3 regions of the Neobacillus canaveralius genome follow, and region 2 is predicted to be linked to each of the others. Evidence: riboswitches for the same ligand, from Rfam matches in the RefSeq annotation. Region 2 holds a riboswitch; each other region holds the start of a gene.
What was found. A riboswitch is a leader RNA that binds a small molecule or an ion and turns the genes downstream of it on or off. The one in region 2 is predicted to bind cyclic di-AMP.
Positions count from the first base shown of each region.

Region 1: another riboswitch for cyclic di-AMP. It lies ahead of ABC255_RS11375 (sporulation protein); the one in region 2 lies ahead of ABC255_RS15075 (amino acid permease).
Region 3: another riboswitch for cyclic di-AMP. It lies ahead of ABC255_RS18275 (APC family permease); the one in region 2 lies ahead of ABC255_RS15075 (amino acid permease).

Region 1 is NZ_JBDFLL010000001.1:2,215,478-2,217,751, reverse strand. Features, by position in the region: gene ABC255_RS11385 (aminotransferase class V-fold PLP-dependent enzyme) at 1-160, opposite strand, end outside; gene ABC255_RS11380 (hypothetical protein) at 283-627, opposite strand; gene ABC255_RS11375 (sporulation protein) at 761-1,189, opposite strand; cyclic di-AMP (ydaO/yuaA leader) riboswitch at 1,269-1,410, opposite strand; gene ABC255_RS11370 (polysaccharide deacetylase family protein) at 1,595-2,274, opposite strand, start outside.
Region 2 is NZ_JBDFLL010000001.1:3,010,427-3,012,700, reverse strand. Features, by position in the region: gene ABC255_RS15075 (amino acid permease) at 1-940, opposite strand, end outside; cyclic di-AMP (ydaO/yuaA leader) riboswitch at 1,071-1,211, opposite strand; gene ABC255_RS15070 (hypothetical protein) at 1,338-1,496, opposite strand; gene ABC255_RS15065 (DUF1292 domain-containing protein) at 1,907-2,179, opposite strand; gene ABC255_RS15060 (type 1 glutamine amidotransferase domain-containing protein) at 2,263-2,274, opposite strand, start outside.
Region 3 is NZ_JBDFLL010000001.1:3,640,551-3,642,824, reverse strand. Features, by position in the region: gene ABC255_RS18285 (YheC/YheD family protein) at 1-820, opposite strand, end outside; gene ABC255_RS18280 (bacitracin ABC transporter ATP-binding protein) at 951-1,079, opposite strand; cyclic di-AMP (ydaO/yuaA leader) riboswitch at 1,162-1,303, shown strand; gene ABC255_RS18275 (APC family permease) at 1,438-2,274, shown strand, end outside.

The sequences.
Region 1 (2,274 bases), 790 kb from region 2:
TTCCACTTGCCGTCCAATCCGCATAAATTATCGGTTTCTTTCCAAACGTTGAGTCAAATTGCTGATCAATGCCGATGATCCCAGACCGAAACTTATTAAAATAATCCTCAAGATTTTCCGGCAGATGATACAACTTGCTTCCGATCCTTGCAGTAATCATATTTCAGCACCTCTCATAAAATCCTGCTAATTACTATATGCAAAATTCTTTTACTTGCCGATGATTTGCAAATAATGATAAAAAAAGCCTGATCCCAATGGACCAGACTTATTGCTTATTTATTAGTTTGTATTCTTTGATGATTCCTTACGATTTACTTCATCGATTTTTTGAACAAACATGTGAAATACTCGCTGCTTTTCTTCTAAATCTTTTATATATTCCTTTAATTGATTATAACTTTCCTCAAACGGTTTATGATACCTTTGGCGTATACTTTCAATAATTTCCTCATTCACTGTCGATTGAATGACTTGCTTGGTAATCCCGTATTTATAAGAGTATACCTTTAATTCTTGTGCCACTTCATCATACTCTTTATCAATTTCGTCAAGGACTACTGAAATATCATCCTTCCACTCTTCTAGTGATTTCTGTAAATAAGATTTAACCATGGTTTCTTCCATTATTGCACCCGCCCTAATAAAGTCTTGATAACTTTATTATACCGGTGATAGTTTACATATAAATTTCTAGCAGTTTACAATGCTATATCAATAAATAGGATAAACTTCCGATTTACATAGTTTAATAGATGAATTAAGAAACAACACCAATCATAATTGGGACATTTTGAGTAATATTATTTGCATTCCCCAGATCAATATTGATCATTAAAGAATATTGAAAGGTGTTCTGATTTTGTTTAATTTCGTCTGGAACATCGATAAAGAACGTAATCTTTCCAGTCTGGTTTGGACTGCACTCAAGAGAACAGAAAACAGAATGACTATTTAAGGTTTCTTCTACAAATGCCTTCGAATCAACCCCTACGAGGTCAATGTCATACCTTTTGATTTTATTTTTTAATAGCCCGCCTGTAATCTCAATGGTTCCATTGATAATACTCCCAGCTTCGTAAACCTGTTTATCCAGATGTACCATAGTTTTAGGCAAGCCGATTTTCAGTTTTGTTAAATAATCTTTTAATGTCATCTTCATCTTCACCTGTTCCCTAAAAATAGGCATAATAAAAGACCCTCCATTTTAGCAAGCTGCTTAGTATGTTTCAAAAAAACAAAAAAGCCCCTGTACTTGGCGGTCTCTTGACCTCCTTCGCTTTAGCCGACGAAGTTAGCTGACGGGTAGGATGGCGAAAGATAATTCTCATCCCTTCTACAAGGTAGAATAAACCCCAAATAGATTGGTTCCTCCGTACCCATAATGATGGGTTTTGGCCGAAATATTTAATTCATATTGATTATGTCGATAATTTTATCCTCAACCTGATTGATTGTAAAGAGTGATTTTCACTTAAATTAACCGTCTTAGCTCCAATTTTTATAAAAAACAATGATTTTTCTATTGTTTGCTCATGAATCATCGGTATCTTTCGCTTATCTACCTTTTGTCCAAAGAACCGCCATAATTCCTTTATTTCAATATCCTAGCGAACTCTTCTAGAGTGGTAGAATACTTTACATATATTCGTGGTAAATAATATCGCTCGTTTTTAATTCCTTTACTTGTGTAGTGTTCTGGCGTTGTCGTTAATCCAAACGAATAATACTTTTTCGTTTCGGAAGCAACACGTTCATTAAAGCTTCCATATGGATACGCTAGCGCAATCACTGGTTTTCCGGTTATATTCTTAATTTTTTCTTTCGAGTCTCTTAATTCATATTGGAGATTTTCTGACTTTGTCAAATCGGAATGTGTAGCCGTATGGGACTGAACGGAAATCAAACCAGACTCAGCCATCACCTTTAAATCAGTTGGGGATAAGCGATTTGAATTTCCAATAAAATCAGAAATAACAAAAAAGGTTGCTGTTGGTTTAAATTTATCATCCTTTAGTTTTTGGAGTATCTCGTACGCATTTCGATTATTTTTATAGCCATCATCAAATGTAATAAAAATAGGTTTGTTCACTTTACCTATATCGTCCCAACGTTCAAATGTTAATAATGTATATCCTTTATTTTTCAAATAAACCATTTGCTTTTCGAAATTCTCGGGGGTAACAAATAACTCCTTTGCGCCTTTCCCATTATATTCTTCTATTGAATGATATATTAAGATTGGAACCTTTTGCTGTGCGAGAATATGCTCTG
Region 2 (2,274 bases):
ATACCGCAGTTAAAATTACAGCATTCATAAGAGAAGCCGCAAAGGCAATCCCCGCCTTTTCAAAAATGAGGGTAAATGGACTTACCATCACATTATCATTTTGTAAATTCGGATTGGTATATGGAATAAGAAGTCCAATCACAGCAATCGCCAAAATATAAAAAATTAGGATTCTCCAGAAAACGCTTTTAATCGCCATTGGTACATTTTTGGCTGGATCCTCACTTTCTCCCGCCGTAACTCCCACAATTTCCGTACCTTGGAAAGAAAAACCCGCTGCAATAAAAACTACAAAAACACTTAAAATTCCTCCTGAAAAAGGAGCTTTGTCCATTGTAAAGTTTTTAAAACCTACTGCTTCTCCTCCCATAATGCCGAAAATCATCAATAAGCCAACAATAATAAAGATTACGATTGCTGAAACTTTAATTAAAGAAAGCCAATATTCCCCTTCTCCATACCCTTTAACAGACAAATAATTTAATAGGAAAATTAGTGCTAAGAATGAAGCACTCCAAACCAAGGATGGACTATCAGGAAACCAGAATTTCATAATCATTGTAGAGGCAGCTAACTCAGCTGCAATAGTCATTGCCCAGCTAAACCAATACGTCCATCCAATCGCAAAACCAAATGCAGGATCAACAAATTTAGTTCCATAGGTACTAAACGCACCACTTGTAGGCATAAAGGCAGCCATTTCTCCTAAGCTTGTCATTACAAAAAAGACCATTGCGCCAACTAAAGCATAAGCCAGTAATGCTCCCCCGGGTCCAGCACTGCTTATAGCAGCACCGCTGCTAAGGAATAATCCAGTACCAATTGCTCCTCCTATTGCTATCATCGATAGATGACGTGATTTCAACTCACGTTTTAATGTCTGTTCTTTTTGCTGCTCTACAGATTGCTGGAATCTTTCAATTTCACGCTCTTGTAACATTCTCTTCAGTCCTTTCTTTATTTTAATTAAAGCGGTTACAAAATAAAAAAATCTATTAAAGTAAAAAAAGTGTCTACAAGTCATGGTAAATAGACTTGTAGACACTTAAATAGTGTGTCACAAGTTCCACCTTCCTTCTCATAAACGCTTACGAGGTTAGCTGTCGGATTCGGACCTCTTGAGTAGCCCTACCTTTAAAAGGATTCACCCCTTGGATTTATTTCATCCATATGGTTCCCCCGTGCCTAAACGGTTTCAGCGATATAGAAATTTGAAACTATTTTTAATATTATAATAGTTATTATTTTAATAAAAGTAAAATTATTTTTAAAAAATTTATGAATACTTATACTCGAAAAAAACACTGTTATTTCTTCAATACATTAACAAAACTGGATTAATATTGTAATTCTACTATATCAAAATCATTATAGTAAATTACTTGACTAATAACTTTACACCCTTTAATACTGTTGTAAGTTGCTCTTGCTTCTTCTTGGTTATCAAACTCAAACATTTGAATATTTTTTTCTGAATACACCGTAATGATCCACATTAATATCCCTCCCTTAATATATAAGTTTTGCTTGTCGAGACTGAACCTTCTGAACATTCAAAATAAAGCAAACCAGTCTTTTCAAGTTTTGATAAGAATGATGTAATGGAGTTTTTCTCCTTTCATTAGCTTATTTAATTAACCAATTTTCACCATTAGCACGATAGAAACTTTATATATCTTGTTATACTTTAATGCAATAACTATGCCAACTTGATTTCCCGTACGAAATATACGTTTTATTATTATTTATTAGCAATTTGCGCAAAGATTTTTTGCCTGTGCCAAAATATTTTGCATAATAAACTATTCTAAGCATTTTACAGAACAGTTATCAAAATGTCTTTGAATTTTATTATTTCCTAAACGATAAAAAAGCTGGCAGCTGCCAGCTTTTCTGAATACTATTCCTATTCCTCGTCCTCATCCATGATCTCATCAAATGCTGCAGAAATTTTATCAAATTCCTCATCGCTCTCGATTGCAGTCAGGTCTCCATCCTCGTCAACCTTTAGAAAGAAAATATCAATGTCTTCTTCAGTTTCCTCTTTAATATCTTCAACAAATCCTACCGCCACATAATTGGTACCTTCTATATTGATGGAAGCAAGTACTTCTACTTCCTGCTCCTGATCTGTTTCATCACTAATTGTAAAAACTTCTCCAACTTCAATATTTGCCACGTTACATCTCCCTCTCATAAAAGAATAAGCATTTCATTCAATAAGTATCTCTAAAAAGATTGGAATTAATGCTTGCAAATAACTTATTTTTCCTC
Region 3 (2,274 bases), 630 kb from region 2:
CTCGATTATTAAATCGATAATTCTTTGATTCCATATTTGTTAAATTTGTTATCAAGAGAGAGTTTGAATCTTTTAATAATACTCTATAGGCATGCCGATTGGCGCTGTTTAGAGGCTTCACCGTTAAATTAGGAAATTTCTTTAAAAAGTAGTATAAATCTTGAGGTGAACCATAAAGATTGGTATCGGGAAGATAACATTTTACCCCGATTGAGCTTGCCAATTTCTTGTGGATACTCCATCGATTTAGAAAGAAATCATTAAAAACCACATTGCCAATGATGGATTTAAAATGCTGTATCCATGCGGTGCTGACAGAAGAAGTCATCACAAAAATAGAGGATGGATATGGGTAGGTTCCTTCTTCCCATTGTTTTGTTCGAGGATTATAAAGATAGCCTTTGACGAGATGGTTGACTTTATCAACTTGGTCAAGAGAAAAGACAAGTATGGCACCCTTAATTTCATGATAAAGTAAAACATAATCACGTAGATGATCGAGATATTTCTTAATCGAGCTTTGATAATATCCTGCAAGTAAACCAATAAAGGGTCCAATTTGTATTTCATTGCCATTCTGCATGATTTCAAGACTGCAATGCTGTGGTATATTCAGCATGTCCAAAATATCTTCAGATAGGCTTGCCCCATTTAGAGGCAGTTCATCAGAAATGTCTACAATAGATTGATAGGTCTTTGCACCAAATCTGATTTTTCTAGCCGTAATTTGAGTTATTCCCATAGATTCTGCTAACTTGGGATGCAACGTTAAAATCCCACTGTTAGTGGTGTTTCTTGATAGCAGAATAACATTTTCCATTCTTATTCCCCCCAACCATAATACTGGATAAGTTATTATATGTACCAATAACAAAGATTGTCTTAAAAATGGGGGGGATTCTAACAATTTGGACATGTGTACCATTGTTATTGTGAAATATGTTTGATGGCTAATCGTCTTCCTTATAATTTTTTTTATCTTCGTTTTGATCAACAGGGCGGCCGTATTGCTCATTGATTTCATTAGCCAATTCATCTAAAAATTCATCTGTCAAAAGCGGCTTTTTCTTTTTAGACATATATATTTCTCCAATCTATATTTTTTTAAAAAATTTTGATTTACATTTGAGAAACACAGGAGTATGATAATCACAGTTTCATATTTCTAAATCGCTGAGACCAAATTGGTGCGGGGGACCCATTCATATGGATAGTATATCCAAGGGGTGAATCCTTTAAAAGGTAGGGCTACTCAATGGCCCGAATCCGACAGCTAACCTCGTAAGCGTTAATGAGAAGGAAGGTGGAGCTTGTTAGGCAGTTAATTCATGTCTGCAGGTCTATTTAACTTTGACTTGCAGGCATTTTTTTGTGCTTTTTAAGCAAGATAAGAACAGAGAAAAAATATCTTTATAGAAATCACGGTGGTGCAGATACATGGTATCTTCAATTAAAAGATTATTAATTGGCAGACCTTTAAAGTCAACAGAATTAGGGGAACAAAAGCTCAATAAAACAAAAGCGCTGGCAATCCTATCATCTGACGCATTATCATCGGTTGCGTATGGGCCAGAACAAATCCTAATTGTCCTCGTAACAATAGGTGCAGCTGCATTTTGGTATTCACTTCCGATTGCAATCGGTGTATTAGTTTTATTAGCAGCATTAATTTTATCTTATCGACAAATTATTTTTGCCTACCCGCATGGTGGAGGAGCGTATGTAGTATCAAAAGAAAATTTAGGTATCAATTATGGGTTAATATCGGGTGGGTCATTACTTGTTGACTATATTTTAACAGTAGCTGTTAGTGTATCTGCTGGAACCGATGCCTTAACATCCGCCTTTCCAGCACTGCATGACCATAATGTGGGTATTGCGATTATTTTTGTCATATTTATTACTACTTTAAACTTAAGAGGTGTAACGGAGTCTGCTTCTATTTTAGCATATCCTGTCTATTTATTCGTGCTCGCTTTATTTATTTTAATTGGTGTGGGACTCTTTAATATTTTTACAGGTCAGGTTCCAGCAGAATTGCATACACCAGTTGGAACTCCTATTGCAGGGATATCATTATTTCTTCTTTTAAGGGCATTTGCATCAGGTAGTTCTGCTCTTACAGGAGTTGAGGCGATATCAAATGCGATTCCAAACTTTAAAGATCCAGCTCCAAATAATGCTGCTAAAACTTTGGCGGCAATGGGAGGATTACTGGCGGTTTTATTTTCGGGAATTGTATTGTTAGCCTATTACTATGGTATTACTCCGAAT